Regions from separate parts of the Roseibium algicola genome, predicted to be linked through region 2. Evidence: predicted binding sites of a transcription regulator. Region 2 holds the regulator's gene; each other region holds the start of a gene.
The links. The regulator PhoB, encoded in region 2, activates phosphate uptake and scavenging genes when phosphate is short. The targets are predictions, from matches to a motif close to TGTCATNNANCTGTCAT.
Positions count from the first base shown of each region.

Region 1: a site for PhoB is predicted at 2,245-2,261, ahead of B0E33_RS09085 (arsenate-mycothiol transferase ArsC). Genes of this name have one in related genera too.
Region 3: a site for PhoB is predicted at 2,270-2,286, ahead of B0E33_RS14385 (esterase-like activity of phytase family protein). Genes of this name have one in related genera too.
Region 4: a site for PhoB is predicted at 1,501-1,517, ahead of B0E33_RS02040 (DapH/DapD/GlmU-related protein). Genes of this name have one in related genera too.

Region 1 is NZ_CP019630.1:1,942,775-1,947,017, reverse strand. Features, by position in the region: gene recQ (DNA helicase RecQ) at 1-551, opposite strand, end outside; gene B0E33_RS09095 (GNAT family N-acetyltransferase) at 707-1,600, opposite strand; gene B0E33_RS09090 (MAPEG family protein) at 1,718-2,095, opposite strand; gene B0E33_RS09085 (arsenate-mycothiol transferase ArsC) at 2,330-2,785, shown strand; gene B0E33_RS09080 (protease inhibitor Inh/omp19 family protein) at 2,886-3,407, shown strand; gene B0E33_RS09075 (DUF7662 domain-containing protein) at 3,482-4,243, shown strand, end outside.
Region 2 is NZ_CP019630.1:1,138,951-1,143,193, reverse strand. Features, by position in the region: gene pstB (phosphate ABC transporter ATP-binding protein PstB) at 1-239, shown strand, start outside; gene phoU (phosphate signaling complex protein PhoU) at 271-966, shown strand; gene phoB (phosphate regulon transcriptional regulator PhoB) at 1,047-1,748, shown strand; gene B0E33_RS05355 (GcrA family cell cycle regulator) at 2,075-2,611, opposite strand; gene B0E33_RS05350 (aspartate aminotransferase family protein) at 3,053-4,243, shown strand, end outside.
Region 3 is NZ_CP019630.1:3,065,380-3,069,622, forward strand. Features, by position in the region: gene B0E33_RS14370 (ArsR/SmtB family transcription factor) at 38-376, shown strand; gene B0E33_RS14375 (arsenate reductase ArsC) at 393-902, shown strand; gene B0E33_RS14380 (multidrug effflux MFS transporter) at 938-2,137, opposite strand; gene B0E33_RS14385 (esterase-like activity of phytase family protein) at 2,365-4,243, shown strand, end outside.
Region 4 is NZ_CP019630.1:410,305-414,547, reverse strand. Features, by position in the region: gene B0E33_RS02050 (HD domain-containing protein) at 1-101, opposite strand, end outside; gene B0E33_RS02045 (helix-turn-helix domain-containing protein) at 151-720, opposite strand; gene B0E33_RS02040 (DapH/DapD/GlmU-related protein) at 809-1,435, opposite strand; gene phnC (phosphonate ABC transporter ATP-binding protein) at 1,835-2,668, shown strand; gene phnD (phosphonate ABC transporter substrate-binding protein) at 2,727-3,641, shown strand; gene phnE (phosphonate ABC transporter, permease protein PhnE) at 3,824-4,243, shown strand, end outside.

The DNA.
Region 1 (4,243 bases), 800 kb from region 2:
AGACAGGACAGCGACATGTACTCCGGACGGAAGTCATGTCCCCACTGGCTGACGCAATGCGCTTCATCGATGGCAAAAAGGGCAATCTGCAGCGTGTCCAGGAACTTGCGGAAGCTCTCGGTGCCCAGCCGCTCCGGTGTCACGTAGAGCAGGTCGATTTCACCGCGGCGCAGGGCACTGCGAATGCCGTCCTGTTCTTCAGGTGACAGCGTGGAATTGAGAGCTGCGGCCTGAACGCCAGCGGCGCGAAGCGCACCGACCTGGTCTTTCATCAGCGCGATCAGCGGCGAGACGACAATGCCAACCCCACGCCGGCACAGTGCCGGGATCTGGTAACAGAGCGACTTGCCTGCGCCGGTGGGAAACAGAACGACAGCGTCGTTGCCGTCCACAAGCGTTTCGATCACCGCCTGCTGTTTGCCCCTGAAGCTGCTGTAGCCGAAAACCTTCTGCAGAACCGCAAGCGGCTTCGGCTCCGGACGCACGGTCGGAGCAACGGCATGCTGCACTGGAATGACTTCCTCCGCGGCAACAGCGGGCGAAACGGGCATGGGTGAGACGGGTCCTTTGATTCTCCCGCACAATGTCTTATTCGCGGAAGAAGGGCAATGAAGGCGGAACCACGCCTGTGGATGACGTGCAGGCCCTGGTCAGAGCATCAAAAAATCAGATGCTTAGGAGACGCGTGGAGGCGGTGCGTTGGCACCTAGAACTCGGCGTCCGGATCCGTCGCCAGCGTTTCGGCGCAGTGAATGCGCATCTGTTCGGTCAGATCGCCAAGGTCGCCTTCAAGTTTTTCCGGGCGGATCGGCTTGCCGAAATGCACGTTGAACTTGGCATGTTCCTTGTTGAGCAATTCGTTGAAGACCGTCATGTCGCGCAATTCGGTCGACACTCTCGCAAGGAAATAGAACAGACCGGAATTGCGCCCGCCCATGTGCATGGGAATGATCGGGGCCTTGTTCTTGCGTGCCAGCGCCAGGGCTGACGTCATCCAGGGCCGTTCTGTCAGCTTGCCGTCGTGCCAATAGGCCAGGCGCCCGGAGGGAAACAGCACCACCACCCGCTCCTTGGCAAAGGCGGAGGAGGCGAGCTTGATCGTTTCCTTGGATTTTTCGCGGGTCTTGAAGTCAGCACGCCATTCGACCGGAATGATCATGTCGGCAAGGCGCGGGTTGATGCGGATGGCATCGCGGTTGGCAAAGATCGCAAGATCGTTCCGGCGGGACTTGATCGCATCATAAAGTACGATGCCGTCGGCAATGCCGGTCGGGTGGTTGGACACCAGAACGACGGGGCCTTCCTGCGGAACCCGTTCAAGGCCAAGCGTGGTGACGTCAAGCGACAGCAATCCGCTCAAATGGGCAAAAACCTCCAGCGCTTCCATCTGCGCAATGGTGTCGGCCATTTCGACGGCGGACTTGTAGCGAAGGATCTTGTGCGCGAAGGGTCTGATGAAGGGCCACCACGGGCTGGCCATCACCAGCTTGCCCCGTTCGGCAATCAGAAGGTCGACGATATGCTGCTCAGAAATCTGCCTCTGTGCCGCGGCCTGACGGCGCGTCGGCAAGGTGTCTGTCGTCTGGTCGGTCGTCCGCACAATGCACCTCTGCCCACGAGATTACTGCCTCACTCCGATGCATCGTTAACGAAATCAGCCTCTTGGTGCAAATGATCGTTGTACGAATTTCAGGATCGGAATCCGCCCATCGGCGGCTCAGCTCCATAGGGAACTGGTGAAAATTGCCAGCGATGTCAAGAAGGAGGCTGCCCAGGCAAGCGAGCGCGGCGAGGCGCGGTCGGCCCAGTAGCAGCCGATATAAATGATCCTCAATAACACGAAAAGCACGGCGAGCCTGTCGATCCAGTGAGGGTCGCCGCCCTGGTTGAGGCCAACGAAAACGGCAACCGCAAACAGGGGAAATGCCTCGAAGCCATTCGCCTGTGCCCCCTGTGCGCGGGCGCGAAAACCGTCTCGCCAATAGTCCGGGTCACGTGGGCGGGCGTTGTCGAAGGACTTGTCCAGTTTTGCCGGAAAGACGGAAAGCAGCGGCAGGATGGCGGCGGCAAGGACACACCAGAAGGCGACGGGCATGTGGGCTCCTCAGGAACGTGTTGCAGGTCTTGCGCGCGAATACCCGGAATGAGGTTGCAGCAGAGCACCGGGCTGCACGCGAGCGTTTGTGCGCATATCTATCAGGCTCGTGGAAGATATCCTCATGATTTTCGATGTTGCCCCGGGTTTGTCATAAAGTCTTCCCGTCCCGGCGCTAGGGGGAGGCCGCCCATGACGTGATTGGCATGGGCTGCAGCCGCGAAGGAATGCCCCTTGTCGAAAACAACCGTTCTGTTCGTCTGTCCGGACAACAGCCTGCTGTCGCCCCTGGCCGAAGCCTATCTGAATTTTCGGGCAGGTGGTCTGATGCGGGCGTTCTCCGCAGGTGTGGCTCCTTCCCAGGAACTGAGCCGGCATGTGCGCCGGATACTGTCGGCACGGGGAATTGATGCCAAAGGGCTTGCGCCCAAGCCGATCGACATTTTCCTGATGCCGCATGCTGAAATTCCCGACAGGGTCGTCTATCTCGCTGACCAGGCGCCGGTGGCCTTGCCGCCGCAGTGGAAGACCACGACATCGAGCCATTGGTGGAACATTGCCGCAAAACCGCCTTTTCCGGATGGTTTTGGTGCCTGCGCCACTTATTTCGAGAAGATTGCGGAGGCGATCGACAGGCTTGTGGAGCCGCCAAAAACAGCAGGCAAGGCCGTCTCGAGCCGGGTCGCCTGAGCGATCAGAAAACGGTCGATTCTCAGGATTTTGGATTTTCGACAAATTGTGGGCTAAGAGTTGCTCCCATATTGGGACGAAGGTGAGGGATTGATTCGTCATGATGCGCGCGGGAAAGTTTGTTTTGATCGTCGGCCTGGTGGTCCTGGCAGCTGGTTGCCAGAGATTGTCCGGAGGCCGGAATTATGCCGAACCGCTGCCGGCGACCCCGACTACACCCGTAGGCTCGGGACAGCTTGCACCGCTTGATCCCAACGCGCCGGCTGGCGGTCTCAACGATCCGTCGGCTCAGCCGACCGACCTGGCCAGCAACCCGGTTGCAGCGCCTGCCGATGCCAAGGAAGTTGGCCGGACAGACCTTCTGGGTGGCTGGAAAATCACCTCCGCTGGCGACAACTGCATGGCCTTCATGACGCTGACAACATGGTCCGGCGGCTACCGTGCAAATACCAGAGGTTGTGCTTCGCCTGTACTGTCCGGGATCTCTGCATGGGACCTGAGCGGCAATCAGGTGGTTCTGAAGGACGGCGCCGGCCTGATCGTTGCACAGCTTTACTCCAGCGCTTCCGGCCAGTTCAACGGTCAGACCTCTACCGGATCGCCGATCTCGCTGTACCGTTAAGGCCCCTCCGTATTTATGCTGGACAGCTCGCGCTATAGGTGTATATTTGCATAGCTACCGGAAAGGCTGTGCAAATGTCAAAATATGAACCACTGCGGGAACACTTGGCACGACTGGAAGATGTTGTCTGGGCGGCCAAGCTGAACGAAGTCGAAGATATCATAGGCTCGTCGCTGCCCAAGAGCGCCCGGGAACACCGGACATGGTGGGCAAATTCCGGCGGCAGTCTCGTTCACCAGAACGCCTGGCTTGATGCCGGCTGGCGGGTAGAGCGAACCGATCTCATGCGCGATGTCATCGTCTTCCGCCGGTTGCGCATCGGCGGAACCGTGGCCGGGGTGTCCGCCCGTATGGATCGGACCGCCAAGAATCCGCAAAAAACTGCAGAAAAGCGGCTCACCAAGGAAATGGCGGCCCTTCGTCAGCCTGCAACCGTAACGTTGCGCTCCGAATGGACCACGCTTGGCGATGTCCAGCGCACGCCCTGTTCCAATTCCATCATTCCGCAGGAAGGCGGCGTTGTGCGCTTCGCGGCCATGGAAGGCGACGAAGTCGTCACTGCCATCGTCGCAACCTTGTCGGTTCACAAGGCCTATCGCAGCCTGCGCATGGCGATGAAGGGTCTGGACGACGATACCGGCAGCCGCGTCGGTACGGAGCTGTTCAAGAAAGCCGGTTTCGATGCCGCCGCACCAATCGAATGCGATGTCGTCAAGTCCGGCAATGCCTGGCTGCTGACCGACGGTCGTGGCCGCAAGGCCAATCTGGACGACCAGTCCGAGTGTTATCTGGTTGCCCAGCTGCTCTATCTTCAGGAAGTCCAGAACGGTCGCAAG
Region 2 (4,243 bases):
AACCGTGCTCGGCGCTTGACCCCATCGCGACCGCGAAGGTGGAAGAGCTGATCGACGAACTGCGGGAAAACTTCACCATCGTGATCGTGACCCACTCGATGCAGCAGGCTGCCCGTGTGTCTCAGCGAACCGCGTTCTTCCACCTGGGTGTTCTGGTGGAGGAAGGTCTGACGGAGGACATCTTTACCAATCCGAAGGACAAGCGTACGCAGGACTATATTACGGGCCGCTTCGGCTAAGCATTTTTTAGGTTTCTGAAGGGGACACAGGATGTCTGAACATACAGTCTCGGCTTACGATGACGAACTGACGGCCATGGCCGGCAAGGTTGCCGAAATGGGTGGTATTGCCGAAAAGGCTTTCGCCGATGCGGTGTCCGCGCTGGTGTCGCAGGATCTGGAGCTTGCCAAGGCGACGATCAAGGGCGATGTCCGTCTGGACAGCCTTTACAACGAACTTGAAGTGAAGCTGATCGAGCTGATCGTCCGCCGCCAGCCGATGGGGCAGGACCTGCGTGAAATCACCGCCGCAACGCGCATTGCCAATGACCTGGAGCGTGTTGGCGATCTTGCCAAGAACGTTGCCAAGCGCGTCATCGCCATCGACAGCGACTTGCAGTCCAAGAAGCTCGCGATCGGTGTGGAGCACATGACGGAACTTGCTCTTTCGCAGCTCAAGCAGGTGCTGGATGCCTACGCCCGCAAGGATGCGGAAGCCGCCCGCCGGGTTCAGGAAGCCGACGCCGAGGTCGACGCGATCTACACGTCGATCTTTCGCGAACTCCTGACCTACATGATGGAAGACCCGCGGGTCATTACCCAGTGCGTCCATCTCTTGTTCTGCGCAAAGAACATCGAGCGCATCGGCGATCACGCCACGAACATCGCCGAGAACGTCTACTACATGGTCACTGGCGAGCGTTTGCCGGAAGACCGGGCAAAGGTCGACGAAACAGGCGCGGTCTGACCCGCCGGTAATCGTCGGATTTGCAGAAGATCTTAACGGCCGGCGCTTCGGCGCCGGTTGCGGTAATTGGAGCGAGATGTATGCCGAAGGTGCTCATCGTTGAAGACGAAGAACCGCTCAGCCTTCTATTGAGATACAATTTGGAAGCGGAAGGGTACTCGGTCGAGTCCTGTGTCCGGGGTGACGAGGCGGAAATCCGCCTGCGGGAAAGCCTGCCGGATCTGTTGCTGCTCGACTGGATGCTGCCGGGCCTGTCCGGAATTGAACTGTGCCGCCGCCTGCGGGCGCGCGAAGACACCGAGCGCCTGCCGGTCATCATGCTGACGGCACGCGGTGAGGAAGCAGAGCGCATCCGCGGCCTGTCGACCGGTGCCGACGACTACGTGGTCAAGCCCTTCTCGGTACCGGAATTGATGGCCCGCGTGCGCGCCATCCTGCGCCGGGCAAGTCCGGAAGTGGTGTCCAGCATGTTGCGATCCGGCGATATCGAACTGGATCGCGAAACGCACCGCGTTCGCCGCAACACCAAGGAAATACACCTGGGGCCGACGGAATTCCGCCTGCTGGAATTCCTGATGACATCGCCTGGCCGTGTCTTCTCCCGCGAACAACTGCTGGATGGGGTCTGGGGTCACGATGTCTACGTGGACGAACGCACTGTCGATGTTCACGTCGGTCGCTTGCGCAAGGCTCTGAACAAGGGCAAGGCGAAGGATCCTATCCGTACCGTCCGTGGTGCCGGATACGCCTTCAATGACCAGTTCACCTCTGCCACTGCCTGAGCGCAACTTGCAGAATGGAATTAAGGAGCCCGCTTTCAAGCGGGCTTTTTGTTTCTCAGCGGTTATGTGCCTTTCGCGGAACAAGGTTCTCTTCTGCGACCACCCCATCAGATGTGTCGGTGTCGGGGCTGATCCTGCGGTCCCTGTCGTGGCGGAGCGGTCAAACAAGGTTTGATTTGATGGAACGGAAACGACATGGATCGGTGCCAAGAACAAGCCGTGGGAGGTCACTGGTCGGGGTCGGGCATCTGGTCAATGGAAGGCCCAAACAAAAAAAAGCCCGCCAGATGGCGGGCTTTCTCATGAATTGGTTAGGTGCGAGGCTATCAGCCTGCCTGAGCCATCGTCTTGCGATCGCGGCGGCGGTCGGCGACCGGCTGATACGCGATCTTGCAGTGATGAGCGCAGTAGGGGACGCCGGCATCGGACTGGCGGCCGCAGAAGTAAAAGTCGTCGGTCGCCGGGTCGCCAATCGGCCATTTGCAGGTCCGCTCGGTCAGCGTCAGGATGGTAGCCCGCTGCGAGATCGGAACGAGCTCTGCAATCGGCTCTACGCGCGGCTTGGGGGCCACCACTGGTGCAGGCGAGATGTCTGCTTTAAGGGCCGTCGCGCCGATCGACTGCGGATGTGACGTCGTCGGTTTCTTCGGCGCTGCACCCGTTGCAGGAGCTGCGGTGCGCGGCCGGCGCGGCTTGGCGCTTGAAGAGGTGGACTTGGCGCGGCCGGACAGGCCAAGGCGGTGCACCTTGCCGATCACGGCGTTACGGGTAACACCACCCAGTTCGCCTGCGATCTGGCTTGCGCTCAAGCCGTCGCCCCAAAGCTTTTTGAGAAGCTCAACTCGTTCGTTTGTCCAACTCATTGCCGCACCCTTTAGTTTGACCGTCCTGCGGCCATTAACCCCGTGTTAAGCATGCGCAAGCACGCTTAATGCTGGCAGATCTAGTGCCTCTTGGTGATTTGCCTCACGAGATCTCGTGTCTGATTGCTGAGAGGTTACAATAACGTTAATTTGTCAGGCAACCACTCGACCCAAACCAGTTGGGGATGAAACGACTTTTCCCCAATTATGGCGAGGTCATTGAGAATTTTATGAAATCCGCCCTCCGCGGCACATGAAATGTCTTGTGCGCCATTTCCATTGACAGTGCATGGTACCGGCAGTGTATAAGAAAGCCGCTGCGTGCCGCCTCATCGGGGCGGCACGTTGCGTTTTGGCCCTTCGGCATCTTTTCAAGGTGACGGCCCGGCGTCGGGGCGACGCAGGGGACAGCAGGGGCGTTTAAAGGAGACAAACGAGGTTATGTCCGCGACTGCACTATTCGGAAATTACGCAAGATCGAACCTGTCTTTCGATCATGGGGAAGGCGTCTGGCTGGTTACCACCGATGGCCGACGATTCCTCGATTGCGGTTCCGGCATCGCGGTCAACGCACTCGGTCATGCCCATCCGCATCTGGTCAAGGCATTGCAGGATCAGGCAGCCAAGCTGTGGCATACCTCTAACCTGCACCAGATCCCGGATGGCGAACGGCTGGCGCAGCGCCTGTGCGCGGAAACCTTTGCCGACAAGGTGCTGTTCGTGAATTCCGGCGCGGAAGCGATGGAAGCTGCCATCAAATGCGCGCGCCGTTATCATTATGACAACGGCAACCCCGAGCGGTTCCACATCGTGACCTTCGAAGGCGCCTTCCATGGCCGGACCATCGCGACCATCGCGGCTGGCGGCCAGGCGAAATATCTTGAAGGCTTTGGCCCGAAGGCTCCGGGTTTCGACCAGGTGCCGGCAGGAGACCTGGATGCGCTGAAAGATGCCATCGGACCGCAAACGGCCGCGATCGCGATCGAGCCCGTGCAGGGCGAAGGCGGTATCCGCGAAATTCCGGCCGATTTCCTGCGTGCGCTGCGCAAGATCTGTGATGACAACGGCATTCTGCTGATTTTCGACGAGATCCAGACCGGTGTCGGACGGACCGGCAAGCTGTTCGCTCACCAGTGGACGGGCGTGGAACCGGACCTGATGGCAATCGCCAAGGGTATTGGCGGCGGGTTCCCGATGGGCGCATGTCTTGCAACGGCAGAAACGGCAGCGGCGCTGTCCCCCGGGACCCACGGCACCACCTTTGGCGGCAATCCGCTGGCCATGGCAGTCGGCAATGCCGTTCTGGACGTCGTTCTGGAAGACGGGTTCCTGGAAGGTGTCCGTCAGAAGGGGCTCAGCTTCAAGCAGAAGCTGGCCGGACTGGTGGACGGCCATCCGGACGTTCTGGCCGAAGTACGCGGCAACGGCCTGATGCTCGGTCTGAAATGCGTGGTGCCGGTAGCAGATTATGTGCTTGCAGCCCGTGAAGCCGGTCTGCTGGCAGTTCCTGCCGGCGATAACGTGGTGCGCATCATGCCGCCGCTGACCATGAGCGAAGAGGAAATTTCCATTGCTGTCGAGCGCCTGGAACAGGCTGCTGTCGCCATGGAAGCGAAATTGGCGGAAGGAGCG
Region 3 (4,243 bases), 1.9 Mb from region 2:
ACTTGCCTGTTTCTGATGAATCGAAATATCATGAATTATGGATATGAAAGATGCACTGAGCGCCTTTGGGGCGCTCAGCCAGAAAACCAGACTGGAAGTCTTCCGGTTGTTGATCCGGGCTGGTGACGCAGGAATGACCGCCGGCGAGATCGGTGAGGCTCTGGACGTTCGGCAGAACACCATGTCGGCGAACCTTGCTGTTCTGCTTCAGTCCGGGCTGGTCCGAAATGAACGCGAGGGGCGGTCGATTCGCTACTTCGCGGATCATGACGGCATACGCGAGTTGCTGACGTTTCTGATGGCCGATTGCTGTGGTGGTCATCCGGAACTTTGTGCGCAGGTCATCGAGACGATTGCCTGCGGAGAGACCTGTTGAGGTTAAGGGGGATCAAATGTCCGGCGATGTCTACAACGTGCTTTTCCTGTGCACTGGCAATTCCGCCCGGTCGATCATGGCGGAGGCGATCCTGAGCCGGGAGGGGCAGGGCCGCTTCAGGGCGTTTTCTGCCGGGTCACAACCGGCTGGAGCGGTGCGTCCGGAAGCACTTGCCTTGCTCAGCAAGCTCAATTTCAAGACGGATGAGCTGCGCTCGAAGGACTGGGCCGAATTCGCTGAGCCGGATGCCCCGGTCATGGATTTCGTCTTTACCGTTTGCGACAATGCGGCGAAGGAAACCTGCCCTGTCTGGCCTGGCCAGCCGATGTCAGCCCATTGGGGCCTGCCGGATCCGGCAGCCGTTTCCGGAAGCGACAGCGAAAGGGCTGTCGCATTCAACGAGGCCTTCCGGATGCTCAGCAACCGGATCTCGGTGTTCGTGAACCTGCCGATGTCTTCGCTTGACCGTTTGTCCCTGCAGAAGAAACTCGATCAAATCGGTCAGTCTGCCGAAGAGCCCGTGTAAGGCTGCTCCGGCGTACCTGTTTCGGGAATATTGCCTCAGGCGACTGCCTGGCCTTCGCGCGACGTGCGCAGGGTCAGCAGTGCGATGACCAGGGCGATGAGCGCACAGGCGGCAACCGCGCCAACCAATGGCAAAGCTGTCCGGTCGAAGAACGGGCTGCAGACGAGGATCATCACGCCACCGGCAACCATCTGGAAGGTGCCACCGAGGGAGGATGCCATGCCGGCATGTTCGCCATGTTCTTCCAGCGCCATGACCATCACCGGAGCAATGACCTGTCCGAGGCAGGTGTTGCCGATGAAGAAGAGCGCCATCAGAACCGGCAGGTCGTCTATGCCGCTCCACACAAGAATGACCAGCAGGACGTTGGCTGCCGCAAATCCGCTGACGGCCCTCAATGCCACTCTGCCCATGCCGAAGCGCTCACCAAGCGAGGCGGCAAACTGGGAAGACGCAAAGAAGCCGATCGCGTTCAGCGCGAAAACAAGGCTGAAGGCTGTCGGCGTCAACTGGTACTGGGTCATGTAGACCAGCGGCGCTGCGGCGATGAAGACGAAGAAACTCGCCAGCGAGAAGCCACCGATCAGCGTCAGACCCATGAACCTGCTGTCACGCATCAGGTAGATGGCGCTGCGCAGCATTGCTGTCGGGTCGATCTTGCCCCGGCGCTCGGCCGGTAGCGTTTCGGGCAGCAAGAAGGCCATTTGCAGCATGGCGAGAAGGGAAATAACGCCCAGGGCCACAAAGATCAGGCGCCAACTGCCGAACTGGATGATCAAGCTGCCGGCGAGCGGTGCAAGCATCGGCGAAACGCTGAAGACCAGCATCACCAGAGCCATCAGCCTGGTCGCCTTTGGTCCGGTGTGGAGGTCGCGGACCACGGCCCGCACGATGACCATCGGCGCGCCGGCACCAAGCGCCTGCACGAAACGGCCGAATGTCAGGGCTGAAACGTCGACCGCGGTCGCGCACATGACCGATCCGATGAGGAAGACGATCAGGCCCAGGAAGGCGGGCAGCTTGCGTCCAAACCGGTCTGCCAGCGGACCGTAGATCAACTGGGCCAGCCCGAAAGCGATGAAATAGACCGTGAAGGTCATATGAACCGCAGCGTCGTCCGTCTGCAATGCCTGCACGATTTCCGGCATGGCGGGCAGATAGAGGTCGATGGCAAATGGACCGACAGCAGCGAGAAGCCCCAGCACAATGGCGGAGCGGACAAAACCGATCTGCATTGGAAAATCCGATGAAAAATGCGCCGGAGGCACAAATGCGGGAAAGTCTGGAAGATGGAGGTGGCGGAGATCACCGCCCGGCCTTGATATGATGTAAGTGCTCGAAATGCAAATTCAAGGCTTGCTGGGTGTTGTCATGAAAGCTTCATGCAACTGTCACCGATATTGTAATCAGGGCCACTAGCTTGCGCGCACCATCAACCCGATATTTTGTGGGAGCGAGTGCAATGGCGGACCTTCGTGGGCGCTTTTTAAAAGGTGTCAGCCTTTCAGTCCTGTTCGGCCTTGGCGCCGTGTCGGCAGCACAGGCAGAGTATTTCGAGCGTATCAACACATTCCCGGTCTACAAGACCCTGCCGGAAGGCGTGGATCAGGCCACCGAAACCGTTGCCGAAATCATCTACGCCACGAAGGACGGCCGCACGCTCGTCTTCACCGACAGCCCGGGCGAAGCCATTGTTTTCGTGAATGCGGCCAACCCGCTGAACCTGCAGCCGATGGGCCGCACCGCCCTTGGTGGTGAGCCTACTTCGGTCGCCGTCGGCGAAACATTCGCCTATGCCGGCGTCAACACGTCCGAAGACTACGTCAATGCGTCCGGCCATCTGGCCGTGATCGCTCTCGATGGTCTTGGCATCACCGCGAAGTGCGATGCCAAGGGTCAGCCGGACAGCGTTGCCATCTCTCCGGACGGCAAGTTCGTTGCGATCGCCATCGAGAACGAGCGCGACGAAGATCTGAACGACGGCGTGATCCCGCAAATGCCGGCCGGCCATCTCGCGATCTTCGATCTGGACGAAACCGGCACGCCGACCAACTGTGACGCGGTCCGCATTGTTGACCTGACGGGTCTTGCAGAAGTCGCGCCGACCGATCCGGAGCCGGAGTTCGTTTCGATCAACTCCCAGAACCAGGTTGTCGTCACGCTGCAGGAAAACAACCATATCGCCGTGGTTGATCTGGCCTCCGGTGAAGTTGTCAGCCATTTCTCCGCCGGTACGGCTTCGGCTGAAAACATTCCGGTTTCCAAGGCGCGCATGAGTGATGCCTCCGGTTCGACCGAAAACGTCAAGCGTGAGCCGGATGCGGTTGCCTGGATTGATGACGAGCGTTTCGTGACCGCCAACGAAGGTGACTACGAAGGCGGTTCGCGCGGCTTCACCATCTGGAACACCAAGGGCGAGGTCCTGTTCGACAGCGGTAACCAGATGGAACACCTTGGCATGGCCAACGGCCACTATCCGGCCAAGCGCGCGTCCAAGAAGGGCACCGAGCCGGAAGGTGTGACGGTTGGTGAATTCGGCGGTGAAAAGCTGATCTTCGTCAATTCAGAACGCGGCAACTTCGTTGCTGTCTACAAGGACACCGGCGCCGAGCCGGAATTCGTCCAGTTCCTGCCGACCCATGTCGGTCCGGAAGGCTCACTTGCGATCCCGAGCCGTGACCTGTTTGTGGTTGCCAACGAGGTCGACAGTGCGGAAGACAACGTTCGTGCGCAGGTCTCCCTCTACAAGTTTGGTGTGGAAGCTCCGTCCTACCCGATGGTCGTGTCCGAAACCGACCCGGAAAAAGGCGCGCCGATCGGCTGGGGCGCACTGTCCGCACTGGCTGCAGACCCGGAAGACGGCAACAAGCTCTACGCCGTCAGCGACAGCTTCTATGACGACGCCCGCATCTACACGCTGGACATCTCTTCCAAACCGGCAAAAATCGTTGCCTATGCAACCGTTCAGGGTGGCAAGCAGGCAAAACTGGACCTGGAAGGCATCTCTGTTTCCAAGGATGGCGGCTTCTGGCTGGCTTCCGAGGGCAATCCGGACAAGGAACTGCAGCACCTGCTGCTGAAAGTCGGCACCGACGGTCAGGTTCAGGAAGAAATCACGCTTCCGGAAGAGCTGAACGCCCAGTCCGCGCGTTTCTCCTTTGAAGGCGTTGCCGAGTTCGAAATGGACGGCAAGACGCTGGTGGCCGTCGCCGTTCAGCGTGAATGGAAAGACGACCCGAAGGGCATGGTGAAGCTGGCCATCTACAACCCGGCCGACAAGTCCTGGGGCTTCGTTCACTATCCGCTCGACAAGCCGAAGAGCGCAGCCGGCGGCTGGGTCG
Region 4 (4,243 bases), 730 kb from region 2:
GTGTCTTTCAGCTGCTCTGCAGCCTGAAGGAAGTCCAGCAGGCCCGTCAGTCTGGTGTGGGGAATTTCAGGAAGATCGAGGGAAGGGGGCGTCTTTGTCATGGTGGCCAGATTATTGCGGGCCACCGCGCCAGACGAGTTACCGCATAATTTATGCGGAATCCTGTTCTTCACGGACCAGCCGCGCAAACCGTCCGTCTGACAGCGGCAGGCGCGAAATCCGGATGATGCTCTCCGGGATGGTCATTTCCGGAAAATCAACGTGTTCTGTTCGGTAGACAATGTCCGGAGAATCCGGCTCGAACCAGCCATAGTCGGTCAGTCTGTGCTCCGTTGCCCGGATGCCTTCGGACGCAAAACGCCACAGGGGCCGGTTCAGAAACTCGTTCACCGGTGCGCGCCATTCGCAGGCACGCGGTACGGACATGGCCAGCAGCCTGTGTGTGAGGTCGCAGACCAGATGCACGGGAACTGCGGACCGGGAGACAAGATCAAGCAGGGCCTTGTCGGCGGCGCTCTCCGGACGTGCCCTCAGCAGACGGGTGATCTTCGCCCTGTCGCTGTCGTCCGGCTGCGACATGCCACTCTCCCAGCGCGATATCCTCGTCTGCGAGACGCCGAGTTCATGCGCCAGAGCTTCTTGCTTGACCCGGTTCAGTACGCGCCAGCGCCGCAGCGACGGTCCAAGACTGCTTTCAAGAACGGCGGTTTCTGTTTGCATGGTGCAAGTGTAACGCGTCCCGGGAATTTTGTGCAGCGGGAAAAGAGGGCACGGCTCACCAGAGCAGGTGCCCGCGCCACCTGCGGGATCAGCGATACTTCTCGATGAACGCGTCGATCGACAACTTGCGAAAATCGGGTAGCCGTTGCTTCAGCTCTTCATGGGACCAGTCCCACCAGGAGATATCGATCAGCGCCTGTTCCTGCTGTTCGGTGAAACGCCGTTTGATTTCCCTGGCGGCCACACCGCCAACAACGGTGTAAGGGGCGACATCCTTGGAGACGACTGCCCCGGCTGCAACAATAGCTCCGGTGCCGATCGAGACGCCGGCAAGCACCGTGACGTTGTGGCCGATCCACACATCATGGCCAATGGTGACCCAGTCGTCCTTGCGCCACTGGAAGAAATCCGCGTCGTCTTCGCCAAGGTCATAGGCAGCAGCGCGGTAGGTGAAGTGGTGCTGAGAGGCGCGCCAGGTTGCGTGGTTTCCCGGATTGATGCGGACGCGACGGGCGATGGAACAGAACTTGCCGATGGTCGACCAGACGACATCGCCTTCCTGCACGATATAGGAATAGTCCCCCATGCTGCTTTCGCGCATTTCCGTGCGTGCGCCAACCTCGGTCCAGATGCCGAGATCACAATTCAGCACCCTGGCCTCCGGGTGAATGTTTGGGGCTTCGGTCAGGGAAGGCTTCTGGGTCGGGGCGGACATGGATGCTCCATATAGCGTTGGAAGGAGTGCGGAAACGGTTTGTAGCCGTGTTGCTGGCACCGGTCGTGACGCTTTGATGACACTGGCGTGACTCCCGTCACTTTTTTTGCATGCATCCACAGCGGTGAAAACGGCATTTGGCGGGTAGAAGCCTTGTATTTGAGCACTGATTTCCGAGTGAATTTCAGCCAGGCATGTGTGACGCCGAGGGGGCCCGGAAAGCGCTGAGAGCGCTGCGGAATTCCCGCCGGAGATGGTTGTTCTGCCAATGCTTCAGGCAGGGATGTCATTGATTTGTCATAAAATTTTGGGCTCCCCGACAAAGGAATGTCATTTTTCTGTAATGGTCCGGTGGCTCTTGTCGCGCAGCACGACGAACACAACGGACAGGGCTGGCGCGTGATTCAATTTCAGGAAGTCACCAAGACCTTCGGGTCTCGGACCGCGGTCAACAAAGTAAGTTTTAATATCGAAATACCGCAGATGGTCGGGATCATCGGTCGGTCCGGTGCCGGCAAGTCAACCTTGCTGCGCATGATCAACCGGCTGACCCCCGCCAGCGCCGGACAGATCCTGTTCGATGGCCGGGACATTCTCAGCCTGAAAGGCGGCATGATGCGCCGCTGGCAGCGCGACTGCGCCATGGTGTTCCAGCAGTTCAACCTGGTGCCGCGCCTGGATGTTGTCACCAACGTCATGTTGGGGCGCCTCAACGGTCACGGCACCTTGAAGAGCCTCTTCAACATCTTCAGCCAGGAAGACGTCAATTCCGCGCTTGGTGCGCTCGACAGACTGGGCATTGCCCAGGAAGCCACCAAGCGGGCCGAGGAGCTGTCCGGTGGTCAGCAGCAGCGTGTTGCGATTGCCCGCGCTCTTATGCAGGACCCGCACATGATCCTGGCGGACGAGCCGATTGCCTCGCTCGATCCGATGAATGCCAAGATCGTCATGGATGCGCTGCGTGAAATTCACGAGCGCGACAACAAGATCGTCATCTGCAACCTGCACACGCTCGACACTGCCCGGACCTATTGCGACCGGGTGATTGGCATGCGCGACGGTTTCCTCGTGTTCGACGGGGCGCCGGAAGCGCTGACCACGGCTGTCGCACGCGAAATCTACGGTGCCGATGAAAGCTTCAACGAGGCGGCGACATCCACCGCCATCGATGCCGGCCAGCCCGGTTCCAGAGAATCCGCCGGTGCGATGACCCCGGCGGCAGCAGCGGTCTGATCCGGCTGCGCACCCGCTTAACGTCATCAAAATTGAGAACTCTCGGGGAGTGTCCCAAATGAAACTCGTTGCTAAAGTTGCTGCGCTTGCTGCCGTCAGCATAATCGCTTTGAACGCTTCTGTTGCCGGTGCTGCGGAAATCACGGAATTCCGTATCGGCCTGCTCGGCGGCGAAAATGCCTCCGACCGTCTGCGTGCCAACGAATGCCTGCGCGAAAAGACCGAGGAACTGCTCGGCGTTCCGACAAAGCTGTTTGCTCCGGCAGACTACAACGGCGTTATCGAAGGCCTGCTCGGCGGTAACCTCGACATGGCCTGGCTCGGTGCTTCCGGCTACGCAAAAGTCTTCCTGACCGACCCGGAAGCCGTTGAGCCGGTTCTGGTCAAGGTCAACAACGACGGCAGCTACGGCTACTACTCCATCGGGTTTGCCCGCGTCGACAGCGAGATCAACTCCCTGGAAGACATGAAGGGCAAGACCTTCGGCTTCGGCGACCCAAACTCCACGTCCGGTTACCTGATCCCGTCCATCGAAATCCCGAAACTCGGTTACTCCATGAAGCCGGGTGAGTATTTCTCCGACGTCGTCTTCACTGGCGGTCACGAGCAGACCATCGTTGCCGTATTCAACGGCGACATCGCAGGCGGCGTGACCTGGGCTGACGGTCTTGGCGAATGGGAAGACGGCTACAATTCCGGCGCTCTGCGCAAGGCAACCGATGCGGGTCTGGTCGACATGACCGAGATCAAGGAAATCTGGCGTTCGCCGGTGATCCCGGAAGGTCCGGTCGTCCTGTCCAAGAAGCTGCCGGACGACATCAAGGCAAAGATGACCGAGTTGATGGCCAACCTCGTCAAGGAAGACAAGGAATGTGGTTACGGCGTGATGGCCGGTGAAGCACGCGGCTTCGAACCGATCACCCATGCGGCTTACGAATCCATCGTCGCTGCCCGCAAGGCAAAGAGCGAGTAATCGGAAGTTCCGATCTCCGCGCGGGCCGGTCTCCGGCCCGCGTTTTCTCAAGTATCGGCCAGCGGAATCGACTTTCCGCCAGAAGTGGCTCCACAGGGCCAGGATCGCCAGGTTTCGAAGGGTTGATCCAGCTAAGCCACCCCGCTTCAGATGAAGTGAGCATCAAGTAAAGGTCCCAAACAATGGCTGTTGCCGCACTCGAGCAGGAAATCCTGTCCATGCGCAAACGCCGCCAGCTCTATTCGTTGATAGGGTTGCTGCTGGTCGTAGCGGTTCTGGTCTCCGGTTATTCGAAATCCAATTCGATGAATTCCGGCGGATTTATTCAGGGTCTTTCCAAGTTCTTCGACTATCCGGGCGAGATCGTCGTTGAGGCCTTTGAAGCCGGCCCGGCCTTTTTCTCGCTGATGCTGCAGTTCGTTCCGGCCATGCTGGAAACCTTGAACATAGCCGCGGTTGCGACCCTTCTGGGCGGCGCGATGGCGGTGGTGCTGGCCATGGCCTCCACACGCAATGTCGACAGCTGGGGACCGTTGATCCCGGTGGTTCGCCGCATCATGGACATCACACGTGCCTTTCCCGAACTGATTATTGCGCTGTTC